4 regions of the Streptomyces sp. NPDC005496 genome follow, and region 4 is predicted to be linked to each of the others. Evidence: riboswitches for the same ligand, from Rfam matches in the RefSeq annotation. Region 4 holds a riboswitch; each other region holds the start of a gene.
What was found. A riboswitch is a leader RNA that binds a small molecule or an ion and turns the genes downstream of it on or off. The one in region 4 is predicted to bind cobalamin.
Positions count from the first base shown of each region.

Region 1 (7,544 bases), on a different contig from region 4:
TCCCAGACCCGCGCGCCGACGCCGAGGAGGCGGGCCGCGCGTTCCCCGTCGCCGGCCGCGACGAGGGCGGCGGCCAGCGCGTCCAGGGACATGGCCGCGCCGACGGTGTTGTGCAGGCGGGCGTGCCCGGCGAGCGCGGTGCGGGCGTTGCGGACGGCCGCGTCGACGTCGCCGCGCGCCAGGTCGGTCTGGGCCAGGAAACAGTCCGCGAACGCCCCGGCCCAGCTCTCGCCGTGCGTCACCGAGGCGGCGCGCACCTCCTGGGCGACCGAGCGGGCGTCGTCGTAGCCGCCGCCCAGCAGATGGGCGAAGGACAGCGCGAGGCGGACCTGGAGCTGGGCGGCGCCGAGCCCGTCCGCCCGGACGGGGAGCCGGTCCGCCGCGGAGAGCACCTCGACCGCCTCGCGGAGCCGACCGCTCAGGGCGAGTTGCCCGCCGGTCACATAGGCGGCGGCGACCACGGCCACCGGGTCACCCTCTTCCCGGGCCAGGTCCGCGCACCGCGCCGCCCAGCCGGCCGCCTCCTCAAGGTCGCCCTGGAGGAGGGCCACGGCGCCGCGGGTCCACAGGGCGCGGACGCGGACGGGGCCGGCGGCGGGGTGGCCGGCGGCCCGGTCGGCGGCGAGCGCCTGGTCCAGGCAGTGCTGGGCGTCGCGCAGATGGCCGCAGTGGCGCCAGAGGAAGCCGACGTCGGCGGCCATCTCCAGGGTCCGGCCGTCGGGTTCGGCGAGCGCGCAGTCCAGGGCGGTGCGCAGGTCGGCGTGCTCGTCGAGGACGCGCTCGCACCACGGGACCTGGCGTCCGGTGTTCCACTCGGCGCAGCCGCGGCGGGCCAGCGCCCGGTAGTGGTCGCGGTGCCGCCGCCGTACCGCGGGCTCCTCGCCGAGCGCGCGGAGCCAGTCGGCGCCGAACTCCCGGACGGTGTCCAGGAGCCGGAAGCGGGCCGGGTCGGTGCGGTGGCGCACCACGATGGACTGCTCGACGAGCCGGTCCAGCAGCGCGCCGACCCGTCCCGCGGGCAGCGGTCCGCCCGCGCACACGTCCTCGGCGGCCGTCGCGCGGAAGCCGCCCGCGAAGACCGAGAGCCGGGCCCACAGCAACCGCTCCTGGGGCGCGCACAGTTCGTGGCTCCAGCCGATGGCCGTGCGCAGCGTCCGGTGGCGCGGCGGGCCCGCGTCCCCGGTCGGGGTGGACAGGTCCAGCCGGGAGGGCGGGCGGCGTTCGACGAGCCGGCCGTGCAGTTCCTCGACGGAGAGGTCGGCGAGGCGGGCGGCGGCCAGTTCGATGGCGAGGGGGATGCCGTCGAGGCGGCGGCAGACGGCGGTGGCGGCGGCGCGGCTGAGGTCGTCCAGGACGAAGGCGGGGTCGGCCGCGGCCGCGCGGTCGGCGAAGAGTTCCACGGCGTCGTCCTTCACCGGCAGCGGCTCCAGGCGCAGCACCCGCTCGCCGGGCAGGCCGAGGGGTTCGCGGCTGGTGACGAGGACGCGCAGTCCGGGCAGGGCGGACAGCAGGGTCCCGGCGAGGGCGGCGCAGTCCGCGAGGACGTGCTCGCAGGAGTCCAGGACGAGCAACAGCCGTTTGTCACGGGCCCATTGCGCGAGCACGTCGGTGACCGGTGCCGTCGACCGGTCGGCGAGGCGCAGCGCCTCCACCACGGCGAGGCCGACCAGTCCCGCGGTGTGCAGCGGGGACAGCTCGACCAGCCAGACGCCGTCCGGGTACGCGTCCGGGGCGGCGCGGCCCGCGGCCCGCAGGGCGAGCCGGGTCTTGCCCACCCCGCCGGTCCCGACGACGCTCACCAGCCGTCCGGCGTCCACTCCGGGGTCCAACGCCCGGTCGAGCCACTGGAGTTCGGCACGCCTGCCGACGAAGCTGCGGGTCTCGGGCGGGAGGTTGCCCGGTCGGTCACCGTTCGATGGCTGGGACACACGGCACAGTGTGACGAGAGCAGTCCCACACCGCGCACGGCTCACCGAACTCGGACACAAAGCCCTGATGTGCCGCCACTTCCCGGCACATTCCGAAGAGATGCGATCAACCCCCTGTTGGTCGGAGGGTGACGGGCGATAGTCGGAGATCGTCGGAGGATGACCGCGAGGGAGCAGGGGCAATGGATGACCGCCAGGGACGCGGGCCGCACGGACGCACGTGAGAGGAGCCCGCGCCTGCCGGCCGCGCCGCTGGCCGTCTGCCTGCTGATCGCGGTCCCCGACCTGCTCTTCGACCAGGTCCCCTCCCTGATCACGATGCTGCTCATCGCCCCGCTGACGGCCTGCGTCCGGCTCGGACCGCGGTCCACCCTGCTGGTCTGCTGCTGCTCGGCGGCCCTGGGACTGGTCATGGGCCTCGCCGAGGAGGTGCCGCCCCTGGAGCTGACCGTGCGCTGGAGCGGACTCGTGCTCGGCTGCGCCCTGACCGTGTACGCGGCCCGGCAGCGCGAACTCCTGGACCGGATGCTGGTCCAGGCCCGCGAGGTGGCCCGGGTCACCCAGGAGGCGATCCTGCGGCCCATCTCGAAGAACCTGGACGGGACGCAGGTCTGCACCCGCTACCACTGCGCCGCCCTGGAGTCGACGGTCGGCGGGGACCTGTACGACGTCGCGATGACGCGGTACGGACTGCGGGTCCTCGTCGGTGACGTGCGCGGGCACGGCCTGGACGCCCTCAGGCTGACGGCCGACACCATCACCGGATTCCGTGAACTCGCTTACACCGCACCGGACCTGACGGTGCTGGCGGAGGGCCTCGACGCCCGGCTCGCCCCGGAACTGGGCCCCGAGGACTTCGTCACCGCGGTGTTCGCCGAGTTCGCGCCCGGCGAGGTGCGGCTGGTCAACTGCGGCCATCCGGCGCCGCTGCGCTCCGGCGACCGCGTCGAGCTGCTCGAATCCGGGGTGCCCAGCACGCCGTTGGGGCTGGCGCCCGAGACGCGTCAGTACCGCGTACGGCTCCAGCCCGGCGACCGGCTCCTCCTCTACACCGACGGCCTGACCGAGGCCCGCGACCCGGACGGCAACGCCTTCCCGCTGCTCGGCGAGGCCGCGCTCGCCCTGCGCGAGCCCCTGCCCGACGACGCCCTGCACGCGCTCTACACCCGGCTGACCACGCACACCGGGGGTGCGCCCGACGACGACCTCGCCCTGGTCCTGTGCCAACCGCTGGAGTCGACGGTCCCCGCACGCACGCCCTGACCCGGCGCGCGCCGTGCCGCGCGTCCCGGCGTCAGGCCACCGGGGTCCGGTTCGCCGCGTCCGCCTCCGGCCGGAACCGGGCGGTCTCCCCGTCGTCGCCGTCGGCCGCGACCTTCCGGGCCGCCCGTGCCGGCCCCGCCCACGGGGTCCGCACGGGCGGCCCACGGGCGCCTGGCTACGGGCCGGTAGAGTGAGCGCGTCGTCATCACACCCGTACGGGGGGAAGCCGGTGCAATTCCGGCGCTGACCCGCAACCGTGAACCGTCCGCCGGACGGTGAGCCGGATCGCCTCGCGCGGGACGTGACCGGCTCGCGCCATCGGCAGCCCGCCGCTGGCCGGCACCGTCGAGGGATACGGGGCCGGAGCCACCCGGTACTCCAGCGTGCCCGGTGCTGCCCGGCTCCCCGCAGGGAGAGTCATGATTGTTCGCCGCAGCGCCGCGGTACTCGCCGTCACCGCCGTGATCGGTACGGCGGCCGCATCCGCCGCCCTCGCCGACGACTCGTCCCCGTCCGCCTCACCGTCCCAGGCGCTCCCCTCCGGCCTCTACGGCTCCGCCGACCCCACCTACGACGGGGTCTGGCGGCAGTCGCTCACGCTGCTGGCCCAGCACACCACCGGGGTGAAGCCCGCCGTGAAGGCCGTCGACTGGCTGACCGGTCAGCAGTGCGCGAACGGCGCCTTCGCCCCGTACCGCGCCGACGCGTCCGCGAAGTGCGGCGCCAAGACGATGGTGGACACCAACAGCACGGCCGCCGCCGTGCAGGCGCTCGCCGCGCTCGGCGGTCACGACGCGGAGAGGGACAAGGCCGTGGCCTGGCTGAAGTCCGTCCAGAACAAGGACGGCGGCTGGGGCTTCGCCGCGGGCGGGGCCAGCGACGCGAACTCGACGTCCGTGGTGATCGGCGCCCTGGCCGCCTCGGGCACCGCGCCCGGCGACACCGCCAAGGACGGCAGGTCCCCGTACGACGCCCTGCTGAAGCTGTCCGTCCCGTGCGACGAGGACGGTGGCGGCGCCTTCGCCTACCAGCCCGACAAGAAGGGCGCCCTCGCGGCCAACGAGGACGCGACGGCGGCCGGCGTGCTCGGCGCCCTCGGCAAGGGGTTCGCGGCGAAGGCCGGCAAGGCGGCGGACGGCGCCGACTGCGCGGACCCGAAGAAGCTCACGCCCGGGGACGCGGCCCGCAACGGCGCGGCCCACCTCGCCGGCGCCCTGCGCGGCACCTCGCACCTCACGTCGGCGATGCCCGGCGCGAAGGACCAGCCCGACCACGGCAACACCGCGGACGCGGTCGTCGCGCTCGCCGCCGCGGGCCGGACCGAGGACACGAAGAAGCCGCTGGCCTGGCTGGAGAAGAACTCAGGCGCGTGGGCCGCGAAGTCCGGTCCCGCCGCGTACGCCCAGCTGATCTTCGCGGCGCACGCCACCGGCACCGACCCGCGCGACTTCGGCGGTACCGACCTCGTGGCGCGGCTCGCCGCGACCGGCCCCGCGCCCCAGTCCGCCGGCCAGACGGACGCCCCGGGCGAGAAGAAGAAGGACGGCGACGAGGAAGGCGGCCTCGGCGTGTGGTGGATCGTCGGTGTCGGCCTGGTCGCCGGTATCGGCGTCGGCTTCCTGATCAGCGGCCGCAACAGGAAGCGCCAGCCGTGACCCGGCGCGGTGCCGCCGCCGTCCTCGCCGTGCTGCTCCTGGTGCTCGGCGGGGCCGGGCAGGCCCAGGCCGTCGGCTACCGCTACTGGTCGTTCTGGGACCTGAGCGGCGGCTCCTGGACGTACGCCACGCAGGGCCCGTCGACCGCGCGGCCCTCCGACGGCGACGTGCAGGGCTTCCGGTTCGCCGTGAGCGAGGACTCCTCGCGCGCCACGAAACCGCGTACGAAGCCGGACTTCGACGCCGTCTGCGGCGGGACGCCCGCCCGCGACGGCAGGAAGCGGATCGCGCTCGTCCTGGACTTCGGTACGGCCGCGGACGCGCCGTCCGGGCAGACGCCGCCGCGCGCCCGCACGGCCTGCGCGCGCGTCGGCACCGACGCGACGACGGCCGACGCGCTCGCCGCCGTCGCCAAGCCGCTGCGCTACGACACCAACGCGCTGCTGTGCGCCATCGCGGGCTACCCGCGGACGGGCTGCGGCGAACAGGTCGCGGCCGGCGACCCCGACTCCTCGGCACGGCCGCGGTCCGCGTCCGAGTCCGGTTCGGGGGGCTCCGGCCCCTCGGCCGGCCTGCTCGCGGGCCTCGCGGCGGTGGCGGCGCTGGGGGCGGCCGCGATATGGCAGGCCCGGCGCCGCCGGCACTGAGCGAGGTGGCACCTGTGACGACGGACGAGAACCACCGTCCCGCCCCGGCCGAGGACCGCCGTCCCCCGGGAGGGGGCGGGCCCCGCCGCGAGCCCGGTGAGCGCTTCCCCGGCTCCGTGCCCCGGCGCCGCCGCCCCTTCACCGTGGAGGCGAACCGCGGCAACGCCCTCCACCCGGGCGCCTGGTGGATCTGGGCCCTGGGCCTGGGCACCGCCGCCTCCCGCACCACCAACCCCCTCCTGCTCGGCCTGCTCGTCGGCGTGGCCGGCTATGTCGTGGCCGTCCGCCGCACCGACGCGCCCTGGGCCCGCTCCTACGGCGCGTTCATGAAGCTGGCCCTCGCCGTGCTGGCCGTGCGCCTGGTGTTCGCCGTGTTCCTCGGCTCGCCCATCCCCGGCGAGCGGGTCCTGGTCGCGCTCCCCGAGGTCCCCCTGCCGGACTGGGCCGAGGGCGTGCGCATCGGCGGCGACGTCACCGCCGAGGGACTGGTCTTCGCGCTGTACGACGGCCTCAAACTGGCCACGCTGCTGTCCTGCGTGGGCGCGGCGAACGCCCTCGCGAACCCGGCCCGGCTGCTCAAGTCGCTGCCGGGCGCGCTCTACGAGGCGGGCGTCGCCGTGGTCGTCGCGCTGACGTACGCGCAGAACCTGATCACGGACGTCCAGCGGCTGCGGGCGGCCCGGCGGTTGCGCGGGCGCCCCGACCGGGGTCTGCGCGGTCTGCTCCAGGTCGGACTGCCCGTTCTGGAGGGCGCGTTGGAGCGCTCGGTCGCGCTGGCGGCGGCGATGGACGCGCGCGGGTACGGGCGCACCGCCCAGGTCCCGGCCGCCGTCCGCCGCACCACGTCCGCGCTCACCCTGGGCGGGCTGCTCGGCGTCTGCGCGGGAACCTACGGAGTGCTGACCGCGGAGGGCGGGACGTACGGGCTGCCCGTGCTCGTCGCCGGGGTGGCCGCCGCGCTCGGCGGCCTGTGGCTGGGCGGACGCCGTACGCTGCGCACGCGCTACCGGCCGGACGCCTGGGGCCCGCGGGCCTGGCTCGTCTCGGCCTCCGGGGTCGCGGTGGCCGCGCTGATGGTCGTGGCCGGCTCGCGGGACCCGGCGGCCCTGCACCCCGGCGTCGTCCCGCTGACCGCACCCGCCCTCCCCTTGTGGCCCGCAGCGGCGATCCTGCTCGGGCTGCTGCCCTCCGTCGTCGCCCCCACCCCCAAGGAGTCCTCATGATCCGCTTCACGGACGTCTCGGTGACGTACGAGGGGGCCGCGGAACCGGCCGTCCAGGGGCTGGACTTCGAGGTCCCGGAGGGTGAACTGGTGCTGCTGGCGGGCCCGTCCGGGGTCGGCAAGTCGACGGTGCTGGGCGCGGTCGGCGGTCTGGTCCCGCACTTCACCGGCGGCACCCTGCGCGGCCGGGTCACCGTCGCCGGGCGGGACACCCGCACGCACAAGCCGCGCGAACTCGCGGACGTCGTGGGCACGGTGGGCCAGGACCCGCTGTCCCACTTCGTCACGGACACCGTCGAGGACGAACTCGCTTACGGCATGGAGTCGTTGGGGCTCGCCCCGGACGTGATGCGGCGGCGGGTGGAGGAGACGCTGGACCTGCTGGGTCTGGCCGACCTGCGCGACCGTCCCCTTCTCACCCTGTCCGGCGGCCAGCAGCAGCGGGTCGCCATCGGCTCGGTGCTGACGCCGCACCCCCGGGTGCTGGTCCTCGACGAGCCGACGTCCGCGCTGGACCCCGCCGCCGCCGAGGAGGTCCTCGCCGTCCTCCAGCGCCTCGTCCACGACCTCGGGACGACGGTGTTCCTCGCGGAGCACCGGCTGGAGCGGGTCGTGCAGTACGCGGACCGCGTGGTCCTGCTGCCCGCCCCGAGGGCCGCGCCCGTCCTCGGCACCCCGGCCGAGGTGATGGCCGTCTCCCCGGTGTACCCGCCGGTGGTGGAGCTGGGCCGCCTCGCGGGCTGGTCGCCGCTCCCGCTGACCGTGCGCGACGCCCGCAGGACCGCCGGGGCGCTGCGCGAACGCCTCGCGACGCGCACCCCGGCACCGG
Region 1 is NZ_JBIAJQ010000002.1:192,909-200,452, forward strand. Features, by position in the region: gene ACFYQQ_RS05455 (ATP-binding protein) at 1-1,928, opposite strand, end outside; gene ACFYQQ_RS05460 (PP2C family protein-serine/threonine phosphatase) at 2,115-3,191, shown strand; cobalamin riboswitch at 3,370-3,503, shown strand; gene ACFYQQ_RS05465 (prenyltransferase/squalene oxidase repeat-containing protein) at 3,611-4,846, shown strand; gene ACFYQQ_RS05470 (SCO2322 family protein) at 4,843-5,493, shown strand; gene ACFYQQ_RS05475 (CbiQ family ECF transporter T component) at 5,610-6,716, shown strand; gene ACFYQQ_RS05480 (ABC transporter ATP-binding protein) at 6,713-7,544, shown strand, end outside.
Region 1: it holds a riboswitch for cobalamin, as region 4 does, so the genes downstream of both, ACFYQQ_RS05465 (prenyltransferase/squalene oxidase repeat-containing protein) here and ACFYQQ_RS10205 (ribonucleoside-diphosphate reductase subunit alpha) in region 4, are expected to answer to the same signal.

Region 2 (7,544 bases), on a different contig from region 4:
GAGGCAGGCCGAGCGGCCGGCGAGGGCCCGGAGCATGTTCTCGGCCAGTTCCTCGGTGCCGTACGTCGCGTACGGGGCGACGCGGACCGGGCCGCCGAGGGCGCCGGACATGTAGTGGATCAGCGGTAGCTCGTGCACGAGCGTCGAGACGGCCGTGGCGTGGACGGCGTGGGTGTGCACGACGGCGCGCGCGTCGGTGGTGCGGTAGACGGCGAGATGCATCGGCAGTTCGCTCGTCGGCGGGAGCGCGCCGCGCACCCGGCGGCCGTCGAGGGCGACGGCGACGAGGTCCGCGGGTGTCAGCCGGTCGTACGGCACGCCCGAGGGGGTGACCAGGACGGTGTCCCCCACGCGCACCGAGACGTTGCCCGACGTGCCGACGACCAGCCCGTCGGCCACGGTGCGGCGGGCCGTCGCCACGAGCTCGTCCCAGGCCGCCGCGAGCCGCTCCCCCGCGTCCTCGGCGTGCCGCACCCCAAGGTCCCCCGCGACCGGGTCCGTCGCGTGCACCCCGGTGGGGCCTCCCGGGGTCGGCGCCGTCCGGTCTCCCCCGTCGCCCCGGGTCCCGTCCCGCCCCGACCGGTCGTCCCGTGGGTCCCGCCGCTGTTCGACCATGCCGCGATCCTGCCAGGACGGGCGCCCACCCGCGGCTGCCGACGGCACGGGTGTCCGCGCCGAACCCGCGCGGCCCGACGAGCAGTTGACCAACCACATCACCCACTGTCACCCCACGGACACGGATGGTCAAAGTGCCGCCGGTTTTCCAGTAGCCTCTGGGGGATTTGTCGTGGCGTGTCGTCATTCCGTCGCCATTTCCATGGGGGAGAGCATGGCCCGTGAGCACCACCCGTCCCGCCGCCGGGTCCGCGCGATCGCGGTCGCCGTGGCGGCGCTCGTGGCAGGCGGGGCCGCACTGGCCGGGGCGCCGGTGTCGGCGGCGGGCAAGCCGCGGGGACACGACGTCTCCTCGCACCAGAAGAACGTCGACTGGCCGGCCGCGAAGGCCGAGGGGGCCCGGTTCGTCTACGTGAAGGCGACCGAGTCGACCGGCTACCGGAACCCGTATTTCGGCCGCCAGTACGACGGCTCGCGCGCCGCGGGCCTCCTGCGCGGCGCGTACCACTTCGCCCTGCCGGACCGGTCGTCGGGTGGCGCGCAGGCGGCGTTCTTCGTACGCAACGGAGGCGCCTGGCGTCCGGACGGCTGGACGCTGCCGCCCGCGCTCGACATCGAGTACAACCCGTACGGGAGGAAGTGCTACGGCCTGGGCAGGGCCGCGATGGTGAGGTGGATCCGGGCGTTCAGCGACGGCGTCGAGCGGGCTACGGGCCGCCGGCCGGTGATCTACACGACGACGCACTGGTGGAACGACTGCACCGGCGCCAGCTCCGCCTTCGCCGCGGACCACGCGCTGTGGATCGCGCGTTACGACTCGGCGGACGCGGGGCCGCTGCCCGCGGGGTGGACGTACTGGACGTTCTGGCAGTACGACAACGGCGGCCGGCTGCCGGGTGACCAGAATCTCTTCAACGGGTCCCTGCGCGGACTGCGGACCTTCGCGAGGGGCTAGCGGAGCCCCATATTCCGCCTCTCTGCGGCCCTCGCACGCGCCAGTCGCACACAAGCGGAAGGGCGGCACGCCGATCGGGTCACCGCTCCGCCCGCCCCAGTTCATCTTCCGTTCACCCAGGTTGCCTACGTTCCACTTGCCACTGACGTCCAACAGAAGCCTGGGTAAATGGAACACATCACGCTTCTCCTCGGGATCGTGATCGTTACCGCTCTCGTGTTCGATTTCACGAACGGTTTCCACGACACTGCCAACGCGATGGCGACGACCATCTCGACCGGCGCTCTGAAGCCCAAGACGGCGGTGGCGATGTCCGCCGCGCTGAATCTCGTCGGCGCCTTCCTCTCCGTGGAGGTCGCCAAGACGATCTCCGGCGGCATCATCAACGAAGAGGGCATCCGCACCGAGGTCATATTCGCGGCGCTCGTCGGCGCCATCCTGTGGAATCTGCTGACCTGGCTCCTGGGTCTGCCCTCCAGCTCCTCCCACGCACTCTTCGGCGGCCTCATCGGCGCCGCGGTCATGTCGGCCGGCTGGTCGTCGGTGAACGGCTCGACCGTCGTCACCAAGGTGCTCATCCCCGCGGTCGCCGCGCCCGTCGTGGCCGGACTCGCCGCGATGCTCGCCACGCGACTGACGTACAAGATCGGCAGCCGCGCCGACGAGAAGGCGACCGCCAAGGGCTACCGCGCCGGCCAGATCGCCTCCGCGGGCCTGGTCTCGCTGGCCCACGGCACGAACGACGCGCAGAAGACGATGGGCATCATCACCCTCGCCCTGGTCACCGGCGGCGTGCTCGCGCCGGGCTCCAACCCTCCCACCTGGGTCATCGTCTCGGCCGGTATGGCCATCGCGCTCGGCACCTACCTCGGCGGCTGGCGCATCATCCGCACCATGGGCAAGGGCCTCACCGACCTCGCGCCGCCGCAGGGCTTCGCCGCCCAGACCAGCGCCGCCACGGTCATCCTGGCCTCCTCGCACCTGGGCTTCTCGCTCTCCACCACCCAGTCCTGCTCCGGCGCGGTCATGGGCTCCGGCCTCGGCCGCAAGGGCGGCGTCGTCCGCTGGTCGACCGCGACCCGCATGTTCATCGCCTGGGGCCTGACCCTGCCCGCCGCGGGGCTCGTCGGCGCCGGCGCCGAGTTCCTCACCCAGCAGGGCACCTGGGGCATCATCGCCACGGGCACGCTGCTCGTGGCCGGTGCCGGGGTCATCTGGACGCTCTCGCGCCGCCAGCCCGTCACCATGGACAACGTCAACGAGACCGACGCCGAGCCCGCGGGTGTCGTCACCACCGCGATCGCCGCGGTCACCCCGCCGCCGGCCGGCCCGGTCAGCCTGACGGCCACCATCCCGGCCCCGGACTCCGGTCCCTCCACCGAGCCCACCCGCCCGGCCACGGTCTAAGGAACGAACAGCATGCACATCGACTGGGCAGCCCTCGGCTCCGTGTTCGGAGTCAGCCTCGTGGTCACCGTGGCCCTCGTCGGCCTCTTCACCCTCGGCATCGTCGGCCTCACCAAGCGGGAGTCCGCCGGCGCGCAGGGCGGATCCGCCGCCCTCGCGGTCACCACCGCGTACGCCTGCTTCGCCGCCTGCGCGGCGGCGGTGGGGTACGGGATCTATCTGATCGTCGCCTGACGACCGGACAGAACCGGCGAAAGCCGAACAACGCGGCATCACTTCACGTGGGGTGCGGGACGGATCACCGTCCCGCACCCCACGTGCGTGTGGGCCTTCGCACACTCTCCCTCCGCAGGTCAACAGCAAGTTGACGGCTGTTCTGAGCCCGTGGTGGACTGCCGGAGCCAAGTACGGCGACTGGAGAGGAAGCCGGTGTGAATCCGGCGCGGTCCCGCCACTGTCACCGGGGAAGGAAGTCCCCCGGGAGCCAGGAACTCTCCCCGCCGGTCTCTTCGAACCAGGGCGCGGACACCCTGAGTGAGGACATATCGCCATGCGCGGCTGCCCGTTGCGGGTCTTGTTGAGTACGAGGGTTCTACTTCACCCCACGGCGGGCTGACGCCGTGCGTGCCGATCGCGTCTTCGCGTACGGCGCCACCGCCGGCCTCCTCGGCGACCTGCTCCTCGGCGATCCCCGCCGCGGGCACCCGGTCGCCGCTTTCGGACGGGCCGCGGGCGCCGTGGAACGGGTGCTGTGGCGGGACCACCGCGGGTGGGGCGCGCTGCACACCGCCGTCTGCGTGGGCGGCGCCGCCGGGCTCGCCGCGCTGGCGAGCCGTGCCGTACGCCCCTCCCCCGCCGCCTCCGTCGCGCTGACCGCCGCCGCCACCTGGGCCGTCGTCGGCGGTACCTCCCTCGGCCGTGAGGCCCGCGCCGTGGGCCGCGCGCTGGAAGCCGGGGACGTCGACGCCGCCCGTGAGCGGCTGCCGCACCTGTGCGGGCGGGACCCGCAGGCGCTGGACGCCGACGGGATCGCCCGGGCCGTGGTCGAGTCCGTCGCCGAGAACACCTCCGACGCCGTGGTGGGAGCCGTCGTCTGGGGCGCCGTCGCCGGGGTGCCCGGACTGGTCGCCTTCCGGGCCGTGAACACCCTGGACGCCATGGTCGGCCACAAGTCGGCCCGCCACCGCCGCTACGGCTGGGCCTCCGCGCGGCTCGACGACGTCGCCGGCTGGCCGGGTGCCCGGCTCACCGCCGTCCTCGCGGCCGTCGCGGGCGACGACCCGCGCGGCGCGGTCCGCGCCTGGCGCGCCGACGCCGGCCGCCACCCGAGCCCCAACGCCGGTCCCGTGGAGGCCTCGTTCGCGGGGGCGCTGGGCGTGCGGCTCGGCGGGACCCTCTCCTACGGCGGCAGGGTCGAGCACCGGCCCGTGCTGAACGGGAGCGGCCGAGCCGTCGGGGTGCACGACATCGAACGGGCCGTACGCCTGTCGCGCCGGGTGAGCCGGCTCGCGCTGGGCGTCTGCGTCGCGGGACGACTGCTGTCGAAGGGAGCGAGGCCGTGAGCGGCGGGCTGCTGGTCGCCGGAACCACCTCCGACGCGGGCAAGAGCGTCGTGACCGCCGGGATCTGCCGGTGGCTGGTGCGGCAGGGCGTGAAGGTGGCGCCCTTCAAGGCGCAGAACATGTCCCTCAACTCCTTCGTCACGCGCGAGGGTGCGGAGATCGGGCGGGCGCAGGCCATGCAGGCGCAGGCCGCCCGCGTCGAGCCGACCGCGCTGATGAACCCCGTGCTGCTCAAGCCGGGCAGCGACCGCAGCAGCCAGGTCGTGCTGATGGGGAAGCCGGTCGGCGAGATGAGCGCGCGCGGCTACCACGGGGGCCGCCAGGAGGCGCTGCTCGGGACCGTGCTGGAGTGCCTGGCCGAGTTGCGGGGCACGTATGACGCGGTGATCTGTGAGGGGGCCGGCAGTCCTGCCGAGATCAATCTGCGGCGCACCGACATCGTGAACATGGGCATCGCCCGCAACGCGCGCCTGCCCGTCCTGGTGGTCGGGGACATCGACCGGGGCGGCGTCTTCGCGTCCTTCTTCGGCACGGTCGCGCTGCTCAGCCGCGAGGACCAGGAGCTCGTCGCCGGGTTCCTGGTCAACAAGTTCCGCGGGGACGTCTCGCTGCTGGAGCCGGGCCTGGAGATGCTGCACGGGCTCACCGGCCGGCCCTCGTACGGCGTCCTGCCGTTCCGGCACGGCCTCGGCATCGACGAGGAGGACGGACTTCGGGTGTCCCTGCGCGGGAGCGTCCGGGAGTCCGTCGTGGCGCCGCCGGTCGGCGAGGACGTGCTGCGGGTCGCCGTCTGCGTGGTGCCGCTGATGTCCAACTTCACGGACGTCGACGCCCTCGCCGCCGAACCGGGCGTCGTCGTGCGGTTCGTGGACCGGGCGGAGGAACTGGCCGACGCGGACCTGGTCGTCGTACCGGGCACCCGTGGCACGGTGAACGCCCTGCGGTGGCTGCGGGAGCGCGGCCTCGCGGACGCGATCGCGCGCAGGGCCGCCGAGGGGCGGCCCGTCCTCGGGATCTGCGGCGGCTTCCAGGCCCTGGGCGAGCACATCGAGGACGACGTCGAGTCGCGGGCGGGCCACGTCGAGGGGCTCGGACTGCTGCCCGTGCGGGTGCGGTTCGCGCGGGAGAAGACGCTCACGCGGCCCGTCGGCGAGGCGCTCGGCGAGCACGTCGAGGGCTACGAGATCCACCACGGGGTCGCCGAGGTCACCGGCGGCGAACCCTTCCTGGACGGCTGCCGGGTCGGCGCCGTCTGGGGCACGCACTGGCACGGCTCGCTGGAGTCGGACGGGTTCCGGCGGGCGTTCCTGCGGGAGGTGGCGGCCGCCGCGGGCCGCCGGTTCGTGCCGGCCGCCGGCACGTCGTTCGCCACCCTGCGCGAGGAGCAGCTGGACCTGCTCGGCGATCTGATCGAGGAACACGCGGACACGGACGCGCTGTGGCGGCTCATCGAGTCGGGCGCTCCGACAGGACTGCCTTTCATCCCACCGGGAGCACCCGCATGAGCACAGTGTTGTTGTTGTCGACCGCCGACACGGATCTGCTGGCGGCCCGGGCCTCCGGCGCCGCGTACCGGATCGGCAACCCGAACCGGGTAGACGTCGCCGAGGAGCTGCCCGCGCTGGTGACGGGCGCGGACGTCGCCGTCGTACGGCTGCTGGGCGGCAAGCGGGCCTGGGAGGACGGGCTGGCCGCGCTGCGGGCGTCCGGGATCCCGACCGTACTGCTCGGCGGGGAGTCCGTACCGGACGCCGAGCTGATGGCGGAGTCGTCCGTGCCGGCCGGTGTCGTCGCGGAGGCGCTGCGCTACCTCGTCGAGGGCGGCCCGGAGAACCTGACCGAACTGGCGCGCTTCCTCTCGGACACCGTGCTGCTCACGGGTGAGGGCTTCGAGGAGCCGAGGAAGACGGCCGAGTTCGGGGTGCACGGCGAGCGGGACCTGGCCGAGGGCCGCCCGACCGTCGGCGTGCTCTTCTACCGGGCCCACGAACTGTCCGGCAACACCGCCTTCGTCGACACGCTGTGCGACGCGATCGAGGCGCGCGGCGCCAACGCCCTCCCGGTGTTCTGCGGTTCGCTGCGCGGTGCCGACGCCGGGCTGTACGAGATCCTCGGGAAGGCGGACGCGCTGGTCGCGACCGTCCTCGCGGCGGGCGGCACGCACGCCTCCGAGGCCTCGGCCGGTGGCGACGAGGAGGCCTGGGACATCGGGGCGCTCGCCGACCTCGACATCCCCGTCCTGCAAGGGCTGTGCCTCACCTCCTCGCGCGCCGCGTGGGACGCCTCGGACGCCGCCCTGTCCCCGATGGACGCGGCGATGCAGGTCGCGATCCCGGAGTTCGACGGACGTCTGATCACCGTGCCGTTCTCCTTCAAGGAGCAGGGCCCGGACGACGTGCCGGTGTACGTCGCCGACCCCGAGCGGGCCGCGCGGGTGGCCGGGATCGCCGTACGGCACGCACTGTTGAAGCACAAGCCGAACGCGGAGAAGAAGCTCGCCCTGGTCTTCACCGCCTATCCGACCAAGCACTCCCGGGTCGGCAACGCGGTCGGTCTCGACACCCCCGCCTCCGCCGTCCGCGTCCTCGACGCGCTGCGGGACGCCGGGTACGCGCTGACCGAATACCCGGACAACGGCGACGAGTTGATCCACCGGCTCATCGAGGCCGGCGGCCACGACGTCGAGTGGCTCACCGAGGAGCAGCTGGCGTCCGCGCCCGCACGGGTGCCGCTCGCCGACTACCGGGCGTGGTTCGACTCGCTCGACCCCGCGCTGCGCGAGGGCATGCTGGAGGCGTGGGGCGAGCCGCCCGGCTCGCTGTACGTCGACGGCGACGACATCGTGCTGGCCTGCCTCCAGTTCGGGAACGTCGTCGTGATGATCCAGCCGCCGCGCGGCTTCGGCGAGAACCCGATCGCGATCTACCACGACCCGGACATGCCGCCGTCGCACCACTACATGGCGGCCTACCGTTGGCTGGAGAACTCCTTCGGCGCGGACGCCG
Region 2 is NZ_JBIAJQ010000009.1:66,336-73,879, forward strand. Features, by position in the region: gene ACFYQQ_RS26645 (class II aldolase/adducin family protein) at 1-615, opposite strand, end outside; gene ACFYQQ_RS26650 (lysozyme) at 830-1,570, shown strand; gene ACFYQQ_RS26655 (inorganic phosphate transporter) at 1,739-2,977, shown strand; gene ACFYQQ_RS26660 (hypothetical protein) at 2,990-3,211, shown strand; cobalamin riboswitch at 3,357-3,493, shown strand; gene ACFYQQ_RS26665 (cobalamin biosynthesis protein) at 3,598-4,539, shown strand; gene ACFYQQ_RS26670 (cobyric acid synthase) at 4,536-6,044, shown strand; gene cobN (cobaltochelatase subunit CobN) at 6,041-7,544, shown strand, end outside.
Region 2: it holds a riboswitch for cobalamin, as region 4 does, so the genes downstream of both, ACFYQQ_RS26665 (cobalamin biosynthesis protein) here and ACFYQQ_RS10205 (ribonucleoside-diphosphate reductase subunit alpha) in region 4, are expected to answer to the same signal.

Region 3 (7,544 bases), on a different contig from region 4:
GTCCTCATCGGCGTCCAGCGCTGGGGGATGCCGCAGGAGCCCGAAGGTGACACCAGGGCATTGAAGGAGGCCTACGCCACCGTGGCCCACTCCGTCTCGCTCGCCATGGCCGAGGAGTTGCGCTGCGAAAAAGACGGCGGGCTTCCTGCTCGGGCGGTGCTGGATCCCGTGGAGCCGCGTCATACGCAGTGATCCGGCCCGGTACTGTCCCGGGCCCGCCCCGTTCCTGTGACGGGGGCGGGGTGCACGGACGCCGTAGGAGCCTATTGTCTTCGCCGGTGAGCGTGACAAGGCCCCCGTCGGCCCGGGGTGAGGGCCGTCAGGGGCGCAGGCCGTACGGGTCGTCGCAGAGTTCGAAGACCGGCTCGCCGCGGACCGGGTCCTCGGCGACGGTGAGCCGGACGCGGCCGCCCGGGTGGATGGCGATGAACGGCCCCTTCACGCGGCCGCGGACGGTGAAACCCTCCGCCATCTCGATCAGGGAGACGTTGCGCGCGGCCGGGGTGTTGCGGCGGACCACGGTGGTGCGGCGCACGATGCCGGTGCCCTGGCTGCGTTCGGTGCGCAGGTCGCTCGACGCGCAGACCGGACACAGCAGCCGGTGGAACATGGTGGTCCCGCACCAGCGACAGCGCTGGAAGGCGAGGCGTTCCTCGCTCGACTTGCCGGCCCAGGCGGGGGCGCCGCTCTCGACGGGGACGGTGGCGTTGCTCTCAGGGACGTCGGCGTCCAGCACGTCCGCCGCGATCCCGATTCCCGGGTGGAACACGATGTCATCTCCCTGCGCTCGGCCGGAATCTGATGTGCTCGGATCGCCGTGCACGCGCCACAGAGTATGGCACTCAGTGCCAGTCGTAAAGGCACTGCGTACCCTCAATCGGTCCAGACGGACTCGATCTCCTTGACGACCCGCCACATGGGGACCCCGCGCCGGGCCACCAGGACCACCACGTCCTCGCCCTCCTCCGTACGCGCCACCGGGCCCTCCGTGCCGAACGTCCGCCGCACGTAGTCCAGGGCCCGGTCCACGAAGGCGTCGGCGTCCCCCTCGCCGTCCGCGCGCAGCCAGGAACGCAGGGCGTTGTTGTGGGCCGCGACCACGGCGGCGGCGATCACGTCGGCGTGCAGGGTGCCGTCACGCCGGTCGGTGAGACGGGTCCGCAGGTGGTCGGCTAGGGCACGCTCGTAGCGCCACACCACGGAGAGCTCGTACGCCCGCAGCCCGGGCACCCGCTTGGTCAGCCGGTAACGCTGCACGGAGAACGTCGGGTTCTCCGCGTACATCCGCAGGACGAGCCGGGCCGCGTCGCAGACGCGCGCGACGGGGTCGTCCTGCGGCGGGCCGGACTCCAGGAACTCGGTCATCTCCGCGAGACAGCGTTCGTGGTCCGGGAAGACCACGTCCTCCTTCGACGGGAAGTACCGGAAGAACGACCGTCGGCCCACCCCGGCCAGCGCGACGATGTCGTCGACCGTCGTCTGCTCGTACCCCCGCTCCAGGAACAGCCGGAACGCGGCCGCGACCAGGGCGTCGCGCATCGGCGGCTTCGGCGCCCCCGCGCCGGCCGACGGACCCCCGGGGGATGTCTCGCTCATGCGGCGAAACTAGCATCGGCGGCATCGAGGTGACACTCAGTGCCTGGTGGGGAGGGGACTGAGTGTCATGCGTGTTCCGGGTGCGGAGTCGGCCCCGTGCCAATAGGGCTCCGGCGCCCGCCACGCTCGCCCGGCCCCCTGCGCTCCGGCGCCCGCCACTGTCGCCCGCCCCCCGGCGCTGAGGCTCGCGGCCCCGTCTCAGCCGCCGTCGGCCGGGCGGACCGCCCAGCGCTGCTCGACCCTGGCAAGGCGCCAGTACGCGAGCGCGGCGGCCCAGACGATCACGAAGAGGCCGACGATGATGAAGCCCACGTTGTCGAGGTCTAGCTCCGCGATCCAGCCGGTGACCGCGTCCCGCAGGTCGAGCTTGTCGTGCAGGACGCCGACCAGCTCGATGGTGCCGATCAGGAACGCGACCGCGATCGACAGCCCCGTGATGGTGAGGTTGTAGAACACCTTGCGCACGGGGTTCGAGAAGGCCCACTGGTAGGCGAAGTTCATGAACGTGCCGTCCAGCGTGTCGAAGAGGCTCATGCCCGCCGCGAACAGCAGCGGCAGGCACAGGATCGCGTACCAGGGCAGCCCGGCCGCCGCCCCGCTGCCCGCCATCACCATCAGCGTCACCTCGGTCGCGGTGTCGAAGCCGAGGCCGAACAGGAAGCCCAGCGGGAACATCTGCCCGGGACGGCTGATGGACTTGGTGAAACGGCCGAGGATCCGGTTCATGAACCCCCGTGAATCCAGGTGCTCTTCGAGCTGCCGCTCGTCGTACGTCCCCTCCCGCATCGCCCGGAAGACCCGCAGAATGCCCATCAGGGCAACGAGGTTGAGCGCCGCGATGAGGTACAGGAACATGCCGGAGACGGTCGTACCCATGACGCCCAGCACCTGGTGCGTGCGCGAGCCCTCGTTCATGATGCGTCCGGCGAGCTGGGTGCCGCCCGCGATCAGCGCGGCCAGGACGACCACCACGCTGGAGTGACCGAGCGCGAACCAGAACCCCACGGACACCGGCCTCTTGCCGTCCGCCATCAGCTTGCGCGTGGTGTTGTCGATGGCCGCTATGTGGTCGGCGTCGAAGGCGTGCCGCATGCCCAGGGTGTACGCCGTGACGCCGAGCCCGATGCCGAAGGCCTTGGAGCCGACCTCGTAGTGCGCCGGAACGACCAGCAGGAACAGCACACCGAACGCGACGACGTGCAGTGCGGCGATCACCGCCAGCAGACCGGCGGTCCGGACGGTGTCCTCGCGCCGCCACTGGAAGACGGTGGGGCCCGTGGGCCCGGTGGGCAGGGTCATGCGGTCACGCTCCAGCACCTCGTGGATCACTTCGTGAGATGCCGTGGCCGGTCTCCTGGCTTGCGGGTACCTCCCGCGCGAGCCGAAGCCGAGCGTGGTGGAGGGTCGACGCGCCCGCCCCTGCCTTCCCGGCCGTCCGGCCAGTGGCGCCGCCCTGGGGCGGCACGGGACGAGAACTCCCCGATCACAGTGGCGAGGGCCGCTCCGGACTGAGCCCCTGAAAGGCTGTCACCGGTCTTCCCGAACACCACGACGCGCCAACCTTAGGTGCCGCCCGTGAACGGCTGCAAGCCTGCACAGTTGCGCAGGTATCCAAGATCACACGGCGCCTCCTGGAAGAATGCCGCCATGCATCTCGTCCCCGCCGACCGTGCCGGCCGGCGCACCATCGACGGCCACCGGGTCTGCGACGCCGTGGCCGCCATCGGCGAACCCACGGCGGTACGCGCGTGGGCCGACCGCTTCTCGCTGCTCGCCGACCCTGGCCGGCTCGCTCTCCTGCTGGCGCTGCACCGGGCCGGGCCCCTGGCCGTCTCCGACCTCGCCGTCGCCACGGGCATGAACGACCCGGCCGTGTCGCAGGCGTTGCGGCTGCTGCGTACGGCGGAGGTCGTCGTCGGCGAGAGGCAGGGCCGCGTCGTGCGCTACCGGCTCGTCGACGCCCCGACCGCCGCGCTGCTGGAACACTGCGGCACGGGCCTCGCCTGAATCCGGCACGACAGCCCCGACAGTCCGAGCCCGACGGCTCGACAGTCCGAGAGACCGACGGCTCGACAGTCCGAGAGACCGACGGCTCGACAGTCCGAGAGACCGACGGCTCGACAGTCCGAGAGACCGACGGCTCGACGGCTCGGTAGCCCGACCGCCCGTAGGTCCGACCGCCCGGTTGTTACCGGCAGTTACGGCAGTTCGGCGGCCCGGTCCGCTGTCTCCCGGCCGTTCAGAGCCCTTCTCCGGCAAGGAGAACCGTCGCGTACCGTGTCGCTGTTCGGCCGAACGGGTGACCATGCGTAAGAATTGCCCGGTGCAGACAACCATGGCGAGCCAGGGCGGGGATGGCCAGTGAACAGCCACGACGTCACCGATGAACAGTGGGAAGGGCTCGCCCAGGTCGTTCCGTTGCGCGGCCGGGACGCCTGGCCTTCCGCCGTCGGTCACCGGGCGATACCCGAGGCCGCGACCGAGACCAGGCGGCGCTTCGTCGTGCTGCGGGTCAATGTGTTCGCGGACGCCCGCGAGGTCGCCGAGACACTCATGGCGGGCATCCCCGTCCTGCTCGACCTGACGGGCGCCGAGACCGATGTCGCCAAGCGGGTGCTGGACTTCAGCACGGGCGTCGTCTTCGGCCTGGCGAGCGGGATGCACCGGGTCGACCGCAACGTGTTCCTGCTGACACCGCCGGGCACCGAGGTGCAGGGGTTGATGGAGGGGGTCGGGGTTCCGGGGCTGTGACGTGGACGTTCCCGGCGCGGTCGGGCACTCGCGGGTGACCTGACGAGGGGCGGCCGGACGGTAGCCGGGGCCGCGTGATCAACGGGCGTGATCCCTCGAACGAAGGAAGGTCGCCCGGGTGGAACGGTTCGCCTCCCGGCGGAGTCCTACCGTCCGGATATGACCGTGCCGCCTTTGCCTCCCCTTCAGCCTGTTCAGCCCGTTCGTTCGGTTCAGTCCCTTCGGGTTGTTCCATCCGTTCCGTCCACTTCATCTGGCCGACCGGTTCGGCCGGTTCAGTGCGTTGAGCCCGATGGACCCGGTGAGTCCCTTTCTCCCGTCGGGTACCGCGTGGATGCCGCGGGGCGTCCGGGCCGGTTCGGCGCCCCGAAGCCGACCGGGCGGGAGGTGCCGGTCGAGCCGGCCGCGCAGGAGCGGGTCCCCGAACCGCGAGCGGCGGGGGCAGGGGCGCGACCGGCGGGTGCGGGGATGCCCGTACGGGGAAACGGGGTGGCCGGCCGGACCGGGCCGCTGGGGGTTGGGTCCGCGGGTCTCGACGAACGTGAGTCGGATCGGTCGCGCGAGCTGCGTCAGTTGGATCAGCCGCGTGACGCGCGTGAACCGCGCGAGTCCCACGAGCAGTGTGAGCCGCGCCAGGCCGTACCGGCAGGTGCCGCCGAGGCGGGTTCCGCCGCGCCGAGTCCTCAGCCGGCCCGGCCGGAACGGCCGAGCGTCACCCACCTGCGGCTCTCCGCCTTCGCCGGGCACCGCGCCGCCGACTTCACGCTGGGACGGCTGACCCTCTTCGCGGGCCCCAGCGGCAGCGGCAAGTCCAGTGCGTTACGGGCGTACGAGGCGCTGGCGCGGCTCGGTGGCGGGGCCGAGCTGTGCGAGGTGTTCCCCGACCCGGCCGCCTGCGTACCCGAGGGGGCCCGCCCGGACGCCCAACGTCGGCGCGGCTTCCGTATCGGCTGTACGGCCGACGGCCCCGAAGGGCCGGTCCGGCTCGACCTCGCCGTACAGGCCGAACCCGAACTGCGCATCGTGGGCGAACGGTTGACCGCGGGCGGACTCGTCCTGCTGGAGACGGCGCTGCGGGACCCCAGCCGCCCGGTCGTCCAGGCCGCCTGGCACACGGCGGGCTCGTCCCCCGTGACCCGGGGCCCACTCCCCGACGACCGCCTCGGCACCGCCCTGCTGCCCCTGCGCGTCGCGGGCAAGACCGACGGGCAGCGCCAAGTGCTCGCCGCCGCCGAGCAGATGGTGATCGCGCTGCGCTCCGTCTTCCCCTGTGACCCGCGCCCGCCGTACATGCGCGCACCCGTGCCGGTCGGCGGCGGGCGCCTGCTGCCCGGCTGCGACAACCTCGCCGACGTGCTCTGGCGCACCCGGACCGAGTGCTCCCGCCGGCACGGGCTGCTCGTCCAGGCGGTCCGCGCCGGCTGCGCGGGCCCCATCGCCGACCTGCTCGCCGAACCCCTGCGTGACGGCACCGTCCGCGGGTTGCTCGACCGGGGCGACGGCCGCCGTACGGACGTGGGGCTGCTGGGGGACGGTGAGTTGAGGTATCTCGCGCTGGCCCTGGTACTGCTCACCGGGCCCGGAGTGCTGGAGGTGGACCCCGCCGGTGAGGTCCCCGCGGCGCTCCAGACGCTGACCGTACTGGCCGACGGCTTCGACCGCTGCATGGACGCCCGGCAGGCGGGGGAGCTGCTGCGGCTCGCGGCGCGGATGTGCGAGCGGGGGCACATCCGGCTGGTCGGGGCCGTGAGCGACGCGTCGTGGGCGGCGGAGGTGGAGGGAGTGACGGTGGTAGACCTGGGGGTGTGACGGAACTGGACGTGGCGCGGTTGCAGCGCCGACTGGGCGAGTTCGCGGCCGTACGCAACTGGCAGCCCTACCACACCCCCAAGAACCTGGCCGCCGCGCTCAGCGTGGAGGCGTCCGAACTGCTGGAGATCTTCCAGTGGTTGACGCCGGAGGAGTCGGCCCGCGTGATGGACGACCCGGACACCGCGCACCGGGTGACCGACGAAGTCGCGGACGTGCTCGCGTATCTCCTCCAGCTGTGCGCGGTGCTCGACGTGGATCCGCTCGCCGCGCTGGACGCCAAGATCGACCGCAACGAACGCCGATTCCCGGCTCCGGACAGCCCCTGACCGACGCCCGCCCCGCCCCGCACGCCCTCCTTCTGTCACTCTCAGTAGTGGTTGAGTTGTCCACAGTCGATTCTCTGTCCACAGATTTCGGGCTTCCTCTGGCTTTTCGTCCCCCGCGCCCTCACTCTGGGTAGTGGACAGCGGAGTTCGGGCGGACGTGTGAAAGCGCGTCGGACAGACGGGGGCAGCGCATGGACGCGGTGCGGCTCATCGTGACGAGCAGGCGTGCCCTGGCGGGAAGCAGCGAAATGCCGGAGATCATGAGGGAGGTGTGGCAGGCGCAGGCCCTGGCACAGGCGATCGGCAGTCGTCTGGCCGTCTCCGGGCCTCCCGAATTACGCGGCGAGGCGCTGGGGCTCACGGAGTTGGCGGGAAGAGGCTGCGGCGTACTGGACGCGCCGTCGCTCGGAGTGGGCGACCTGCGGGCCGCCCAGCTCACGGACCTGGGTGACGCCCGGCAGACCCTCCTCGACCTCGGGGGCCTGCTTGGCGAGGTCGGCATCGCGCTCGTCGGCATCGCCTGCGCGGCCGACGACGAGGGGACCTACTGGCAGTGCATGGAGGCGATCGACGCGGCCGACGAGTCCCGCGACCGGGTGCTGGAGATGCTGCGGCGCCTCGCGGTCCGGGAGGAGGAGGTGGTGGAGCGGGACCGTGCGGCGGGGTGAGGCGCGCCCCGCTCCCACAGCACCCCCGGAGTGACCTCAAGCCCCGGACGAGTCCGGGCTCTCCGGCCGCGTACCCGTGGACTGGAGGTGGGCGTCGAGCCGCGACAGGTCCGCGTTGAGTGCCGCCATCAGTTCCTCCATCTGCTGCAGGAGCCCCTTCGACGGATCGGGCACCGCCTGCTCCGGCACGGCTTCCTGGGACATGACGGCCTCCTCGGCCCTTGGCCCCTGAAGACGGGGCCGGCGCGGGTGACGCACCGGCGGCCGCCGGCAACGGGCGCCGGGCGGTCCGGCTCCGTCCGAGGCAACGATCACCGGTGGACGGGGTCACTGGCGCGGATCGGCGCCGTGCCCGGAGCTGACGGGTTTTCACCCGACCGTGGAAGGGGGT
Region 3 is NZ_JBIAJQ010000001.1:820,002-827,545, reverse strand. Features, by position in the region: gene ACFYQQ_RS03750 (hypothetical protein) at 1-192, shown strand, start outside; gene ACFYQQ_RS03745 (zinc ribbon domain-containing protein) at 320-769, opposite strand; gene ACFYQQ_RS03740 (TetR family transcriptional regulator) at 874-1,539, opposite strand; gene ACFYQQ_RS03735 (HoxN/HupN/NixA family nickel/cobalt transporter) at 1,795-2,895, opposite strand; cobalamin riboswitch at 2,923-3,162, opposite strand; gene ACFYQQ_RS03730 (metalloregulator ArsR/SmtB family transcription factor) at 3,244-3,603, shown strand; gene ACFYQQ_RS03725 (cell division protein SepF) at 3,958-4,347, shown strand; gene ACFYQQ_RS03720 (ATP-binding protein) at 4,921-6,156, shown strand; gene ACFYQQ_RS03715 (nucleotide pyrophosphohydrolase) at 6,153-6,485, shown strand; gene ACFYQQ_RS03710 (DUF6099 family protein) at 6,677-7,153, shown strand; gene ACFYQQ_RS03705 (hypothetical protein) at 7,190-7,357, opposite strand.
Region 3: it holds a riboswitch for cobalamin, as region 4 does, so the genes downstream of both, ACFYQQ_RS03735 (HoxN/HupN/NixA family nickel/cobalt transporter) here and ACFYQQ_RS10205 (ribonucleoside-diphosphate reductase subunit alpha) in region 4, are expected to answer to the same signal.

Region 4 (7,544 bases):
TCGGGGCCGCCTGCACGGGGACGGGGGTCTGCGCCCGGGCGGCGCGGGCGATGCGGGTCGCGGGACGCGAGCGCAGGTAGTACGTCGTCTTCAGGCCCGACTTCCAGGCGTACGCGTACATCGAGGAGAGCTTGCCGATGGTCGGCGTCTCCAGGAACAGGTTCAGCGACTGCGCCTGGTCCAGGTACGGGGTCCGGGCGGCGGCCATGTCGATCAGCGCGCGCTGCGGGATCTCCCAGGCCGTGCGGTACAGGTCCCGCACCTCCTGCGGCACCCAGGTGAAGCCCTGCACCGAGCCGTTCGACTCGCGCAGCGCCTCCCGGGTCTGCGCGTCCCACACGCCGAGCCGCTTGAGCTCGTCCACCAGGTAGGAGTTGACCTGGAGGAACTCGCCGGACAGCGTCTCGCGCTTGAACAGGTTGGACACCTGCGGCTCGATGCACTCGTACACGCCGGCGATGGAGGCGATCGTCGCGGTCGGCGCGATGGCGAGCAGCAGCGAGTTGCGCATGCCGACGGCCGCGATCCGCTCGCGCAGGGCCGCCCACCGCTCCGGCCAGGCCGGCTCGGTCGCGTAGTGGTCGGGGTGCAGCACACCGCGGGCGGTGCGGGTCTTCTCCCAGGCGGGCAGCGGGCCGTTGCGCTCGGCGAGGTCCGCGGACGCCTCGTAGGCGGCCAGCATGACGCGCTCGGCGATCCGGGTGGAGAGCCGCTTCGCCTCCGGGGAGTCGAAGGGCAGCCGCAGCTTGAAGAAGACGTCCTGGAGGCCCATCGCGCCGAGGCCCACCGGGCGCCAGCGGGCGTTGGAGCGGCCCGCCTGCTCGGTCGGGTAGAAGTTGATGTCCACGACCCGGTCGAGGAACGTCACCGCGGTGTGGACGGTCTCGTCCAGCCGCTCCCAGTCGATGTCCCCGTCCACCACGAACGCCCCGAGGTTGACCGAGCCCAGGTTGCAGACCGCGGTCTCCCCGTCGTCCGTGACCTCCAGGATCTCGGTGCACAGGTTCGAGGAGTGCACGGTGTGCCCGGGCTCCGCCGTCTGGTTGGCGGTGCGGTTGGCGGCGTCCTTGAAGGTCATCCAGCCGTTGCCGGTCTGCGCCAGCGTGCGCATCATCCGGCCGTACAGGTCCCGGGCCGGGATCGTCTTCCGCGCGAGCCCGGCCTCCTCGGCCGCGCGGTACGCGGCGTCGAACTCCTCGCCCCACAGGTCGACCAGCTCGGGCACGTCGGACGGTGAGAACAGCGACCAGACGCCGTTCGCGTCGACCCGGCGCATGAACTCGTCCGGGATCCAGTGGGCGAGGTTCAGGTTGTGCGTACGGCGGGCGTCCTCGCCGGTGTTGTCGCGCAGCTCCAGGAACTCCTCGATGTCGGAGTGCCAGGTCTCCAGGTACACCGCCGCCGCGCCCTTGCGCCGGCCGCCCTGGTTCACGGCGGCGACCGAGGCGTCCAGGGTCTTCAGGAACGGGACGATGCCGTTGGAGTGCCCGTTCGTGCCGCGGATCAGCGAACCCCGGGAGCGGATGCGGGAGTAGGACAGGCCGATGCCGCCGGCGTGCTTGGAGAGGCGGGCCACCTGGTGGTAGCGGTCGTAGAGGGAGTCCAGCTCGTCCAGGGGCGAGTCGAGGAGGTAGCAGGACGACATCTGGGGGTGCCGCGTACCGGAGTTGAAGAGCGTGGGGGAGGACGGCAGGTACTCGAGCCGGCTCATCAGGCCGTAGAGCGCGGCCACTTCGTCGACGGCGCGCGGGGTGTCGTCCTCGGCGAGGCCGGCGGCGACGCGCAGCATGAAGTGCTGCGGGGTCTCGATCACCTGCCGGGTGATCGGGTGCCGCAGGAGGTAGCGGCTGTGCAGCGTGCGCAGGCCGAAGTAGCCGAAGCGGTCGTCCCCGGCGGTGTCCACGAGCGCGTCCAGGCGCTCCGCGTGCAGGCGGACGAACTCGGCGGTGCGGTCCGCGATCAGCCCCTCCCGGTGGCCGACGGCGACCGAGGCGGAGAAGGAGGTGACGCCCTGGGAGGCGGCCTCGGCGGCGATGCCGATCGTCAGCAGCCGGGCGGCGAGGCGCGAGTAGACGGGGTCCTCGGAGATGAGTCCCGCCGCGGCCTCGGTGGCCAGCTCGCGCAGCTCCGCCCCGTCCGCCCGCGCGGACCGGCCGCGCAGGGCGGCGGCGGCGACCCGGCCGGGGTCGGCGCCGGGGAGGTCTGCGGTGAGGTCGGTCAGGGTCCGCAGCAACGCGGCACCGGGACCGTCCGTCTCCGCCGCTGTCGCGGACGGTGTCGCTGCGGCCGGATCGGCTGGCGCGATGGTCACGTGGGGCTCTCCCTCGCTCGGCACGGGGCCTGGAGGGAGGGCAGCGGGGCACACGTCACCCCGGCACGGGTACGCGTGCGTCCACCGGCCCACTCCACGAGGCCCGGACGTCTGGGCACCCGGACCGGACGGGCCGGGCGCACTGTCGGCAGGTCCTCGGACTGACCGTGTGCGCGAACACGCACAAGTACACCGTTGCGGGACAGTTCCGGATTCGCACCGGATTCCCCTGCGGCGACAGCGAGCATGAGCATACATCTTGTGCCGGGCCGTCGACGCACCCCCACATGTTGTGTCGTGTCGGCTCCGGAGGGTGTCAGTCGGCCGCGGTGGACGCAGCTGTCAGAGCGTCAGTTCGTAGGTCAGCAGCAGGATGTCGTCGAGCTCCGGGACGGGATTCCAGTCGCGCTCGGGGGTCCGGACGAAGCCGAGCCGCTCGTAGATCCGGTGCGCGGCGCGCATGGTCCGCTGGGTCGACAGCACGACGCGGACGCAGCCCTCCGTGGCCCGCGCGCGGTCGACGCAGGCGCGCACCAGGGCCTCGCCCGCTCCTCTTCCGCGCGCCTGCGGGGCGACCGCCAGCATGCGGATCTCGGCCTCGCCGGGACGGGCCAGCTCGGCCATGGCGTTGCCGGCCGACGGCACGTACGTCACCCCGCCGAGCACGGTGGCGTCCCGGTCCACGGCGACCAGGACCTCGGCCGCGGCGGCGCGCCGCGCGACGTCCCGCAGGTGCACCAGGTAGCCGTCGCCCTCCCCGAAGTCGAGCAGACCGTCACCGAGATACGCCTGTGCGGTGATCTCCCCGAGCGTCCCGTACTCCCCGGGCAGCGCCCGCCTGACGATGATGTCCATGCGGGTGAGTCTGCCGGACGGGAACGACGTCGGGCCGCCGGTTTTCCTCCGGCGGCCCGACATGGTGTGTACGAGAGGGACTTCAGTGCGAGGTGCCCGCCGTGGCCGGCGGCAGCTCCACCTGGACGCCCGGGTCCCCGGCGTCCGCCGTGTAGTCCTCCGGCGACGTCTCGTCCAGGCCGTCGGGAGCCTTCACGGCACGCAGGACGAAGGTGAGCACGACCGTGACCGCCAGGTTCAGCACGAAGGCCGTCAGCCCGATGTAGCCGATCTCCCCGATGCCGGGAATCTCCTTCGAACTGCCGCCGAAGTGCCGCTGCGTCGGGGAGGCGACCCCGTACGCGGCGAAGGTGCCGTAGACCATGCCGACGGCCCAGCCGGCGAGCAGCGCCCAGCGGTGGAACCAGCGGGTGAACAGGCCGCCGACCAGCGCCGGGAAGGTCTGGAGGATCCAGATGCCGCCCAGCAGCTGGAAGTTGATCGCGACCGTCTTGTCCATGGTGAGGACGAAGGCCAGCGCGCCCACCTTCACCAGCAGCGAGACCAGCTTGGAGACCTTGGTCTCCTGCTGCGGCGTCGCGTCCGGCTTGATGAAGTCCTTGTAGATGTTGCGGGTGAAGAGGTTCGCCGCCGCGATCGACATGATCGCCGCCGGCACCAGCGCGCCGATGCCGATGGCCGCGAAGGCCACGCCCGCGAACCAGTCCGGGAACATGTTCTCGAACAGCTGCGGGATCGCCAGCTGCCCGTTCTGCACCTTCACCCCGGCCGCGATCGCCATGAACCCGAGCAGGGCGAGCAGGCCCAGCATGAGGGAGTACAGCGGCAGGATCGTGGTGTTGCGCCGGATCACGTCACGGCTGCGGCTGGACAGCGTCGCCGTGATCGAGTGCGGGTACATGAACAGGGCGAGCGCCGAGCCGAGCGCGAGGGTGGCGTACGTCCACTGCCCGGCCTCGGCGGGCACGACCCCGCCCGCGCCGGCGGCCGTGTACTTCTCGCCCGCCGCCTTGAAGATCTCGTCGAACCCGCCCAGCTTGATCGGGATGTAGATGATGGCCACCGCGATCACGATGTAGATCAGGGTGTCCTTCACGAACGCGATCAGGGCGGGCGCCCGCAGCCCCGAGGAGTAGGTGTAGGCGGCCAGCACGCCGAACGCGATGAGCAGCGGCAGGTCCTTCACGAACCAGTTGGTGTTCTCGCCGCCGCCGACGCCCATCACGTCCAGCACCGCCTGGATGCCGACGAGTTGCAGGGCGATGTACGGCATCGTGGCGAGGATGCCGGTGACGGCGACCGCGAGCGACAGCCCCTTGGAGCCGAAGCGCCCGCGCACGAAGTCGGAGGTCGTCACATAGCCGTGCTTGTGCGAGACCGACCACAGCCGCGGCAGGAAGGTGAAGATCAGCGGGTAGACGAGGATGGTGTACGGCACCGCGAAGAAGCCGGCCGCGCCCGCCGCGTAGATCGCCGCGGGGACGGCGACGAACGTGTACGCCGTGTAGAGGTCGCCGCCGAGCAGGAACCAGGTGACCCAGGTGCCGAACGACCGTCCGCCCAGGCCCCATTCGTCGAGGCTGTGCTCGTTCTCGGCCTTGCGCCAGCGCGCGGCCAGGAAGCCCATGACCGTGACGGCCAGGAAGAAGAAGATGAAGACGCCGAGGGCGACTCCGTTCACGCCGTCGTTCACTTCGACGCACCCCCGTCCTTCGTCGCGCGGGCGCGCTGGTCACGCTGGTCACGCTGCCAGAGCTGGTACGCGGTCATCGTGAGCAGCGTGGAGATGAGCACCCACAGCATCTGGTACCAGTAGAAGAACGGGATTCCGATGAACGTCGGGTCGGTCTTCGCGTAGGAGCCGACCCACAGCATCGCCACGAACGGCGCGACGAGGCAGACGGCAATGACCACGCGGACCGGTGTCACCACCGGTGGCTTGACTTCGGGCACATCTGACATTCCGCGGCTCCGTCCCCTCGCTGATCACCTGTGTAATGCGCAGGCAATGTAGGCGACGGTGTCACGCAGACGGAACCCCCCGTCCGCATATCGGTCCCGACCTGGGGATTCTCCGCGGCGGCGAATGCCCCACGACGGCGTTTTCCGCACTCATGAGGGCTCGCTTCATGCGGGGACCCGGGCGATCTAGTCCATAGGCCGCTTGAGGCGGGCCACGAACTTGTACCGGTCGCCCCGGTACACCGAGCGCACCCACTCCACCGGCTGACCGGTCCTGTCGAGCGAGTGCCGGGAGAGCATCAGCATGGGCAGCCCGACGTCGGTGCCGAGCAGGCCGGCCTCGCGTGGGGTGGCCAGCGAGGTCTCGATGGTCTCCTCGGCCTCGGCGAGGTGGACGTCGTAGACCTCGGCGAGCGCGGTGTAGAGAGAGGTGTACTTGACGAGCGACCTGCGCAGGGCGGGGAAGCGCTTGGCGGAGAGGTGGGTCGTCTCGATGGCCATCGGCTCGCCGCTCGCCAGCCGCAGCCGCTCGATGCGCAGCACGCGTCCGCCGGCGGTGATGTCGAGCAGGTCCGCGAGCGTCTCGTCCGCGGTGATGTAGCCGATGTCCAGCAGCTGCGAGGTGGGTTCGAGACCCTGGGCGCGCATGTCCTCGGTGTACGAGGTGAGTTGGAGCGCCTGGGAGACCTTCGGCTTGGCGACGAAGGTGCCCTTGCCCTGGATGCGTTCGAGGCGGCCCTCGACGACCAGCTCCTGGAGTGCCTGGCGCACGGTCGTGCGGGAGGTGTCGAACTCGGCGGCGAGGGTGCGCTCGGGCGGCACCGGGGTGCCGGGCGACTGCGTCTCCGTCATGTCGAGCAGGTGCTTCTTCAGGCGGTAGTACTTGGGCACGCGCGCGGTACGGATGGGTGCCCCACCCTCGTTCTCCGCACTGCTGACGTCGGTGCTCATGCTCTGCCTTCCCGGCTCCGGATGCCGAAGCGACCGACATACCCGATCGGCCACGGCTCACATCGTGGCACGGCTTCGCGCGCGAGTGTCCCCCGCACGCTCCGTGATCCCCTCTATATACCGTCGGGGTCCCCGTTGGTCTAGTCCATCGCGTCCGTCGGAGGGTCGCCGCCCAGGTCCGGGGTGCCCTGTTCGTGCCACCGGAACACCCCTGTCCCTTCTGTCGGTTGAGCAATGAAAGGTCCCTGCATATGTCGGTCCCGTAACGCTCACCTGGAGGGTCTTCTTCACCCTTGACACCCCTCTAGGTCTAGGCCAAGCTCCCCGTACTGGTCTACACCATTGGTCCAGGTCCCGGCCCCACGGGCAGTACTCGTCACAGGTCACCGCGGTGGGCAGGGGGGTTTATGGCATCCCTGAGGAGGGTGGCGTGAAGCGCAAGCTGATAGCCGCGATCGGTATCGCGGGCATGATGGTTTCCATCGCGGCGTGCGGGGACAGTGACAAGGACTCCGGGGGCGGCAAGGGCGGCGCGGAGGCCAAGGAACTCACCGTCTGGCTGACGGTGGACGCGCAGAACAACTGGCCCGAGCTGGTCAAGGCCGCCGACGCGGCGGTCAAGAAGAAGCACCCCGGCGTCAAGATCAATCACGAGTACTACGGCTGGCCGGACAAGAACGCCAAGCTCGACGCGGTCCTCGCCACCGACAAGGCCCCCGACGTCGTCGAGATGGGCAACACCGAGATGCTCGGCTACATGGTCAAGGGCGCCTTCGCTCCCGTCGACGCGTCGAAGTTCGACAACGCGGACCAGTGGCTGGACGGCCTCAAGGCGTCCGTCACCTACGACGGCAAGACCTACGGCGTGCCGTACTACGCCGGTGGCCGCGTCGGCAACTGGCGCAAGGACATCGCCGCCGCCTCCGGCGTCAAGTCCACGCCGAAGACGTACAAGGAACTCACCACCGCCCTGGACAAGATCCAGAAGAAGCAGGGCGACAAGTTCAGCGCCTGGTACCAGCCGACCCGTGACTGGTACGCCGCGATGTCCTTCGTCTACGACGCCGGCGGCTCCATCGCCGAGGAGTCCGGCGGCCAGTGGAAGGGCAACCTCTCCTCGCCGGAGTCCGTCAAGGGCCTCAAGGCGTTCAAGTCGGTCGTCGACAAGTACATGCACGGCGACAAGACCAAGGACGAGTCCGACCGCTACATCGTCTACGGCCAGGGCAAGTCCGGCATGATCTTCGGTGCCGCCTGGGAGGGCGCGACCTCCGAGGACCCGAAGAACGACAAGACCGGCAAGCTCAAGGGCAACCTCGAGAACTTCGTGGTCCCCGGCCCGTCCGGCAAGAACCTCCCCGTCTTCCTCGGCGGTTCCGACCTCGCCGTCCCGGTGAAGTCCGACGCCCAGGAACTCGCCGCCGAGTGGATCAACGCGCTCACCGGCGCCGAGGGCCAGAAGGGC
Region 4 is NZ_JBIAJQ010000003.1:332,031-339,574, reverse strand. Features, by position in the region: gene ACFYQQ_RS10205 (ribonucleoside-diphosphate reductase subunit alpha) at 1-2,311, opposite strand, end outside; cobalamin riboswitch at 2,441-2,600, opposite strand; gene ACFYQQ_RS10200 (GNAT family N-acetyltransferase) at 2,654-3,166, opposite strand; gene mctP (monocarboxylate uptake permease MctP) at 3,249-4,859, opposite strand; gene ACFYQQ_RS10190 (DUF3311 domain-containing protein) at 4,856-5,128, opposite strand; gene ACFYQQ_RS10185 (GntR family transcriptional regulator) at 5,315-6,079, opposite strand; gene ACFYQQ_RS10180 (extracellular solute-binding protein) at 6,510-7,544, shown strand, end outside.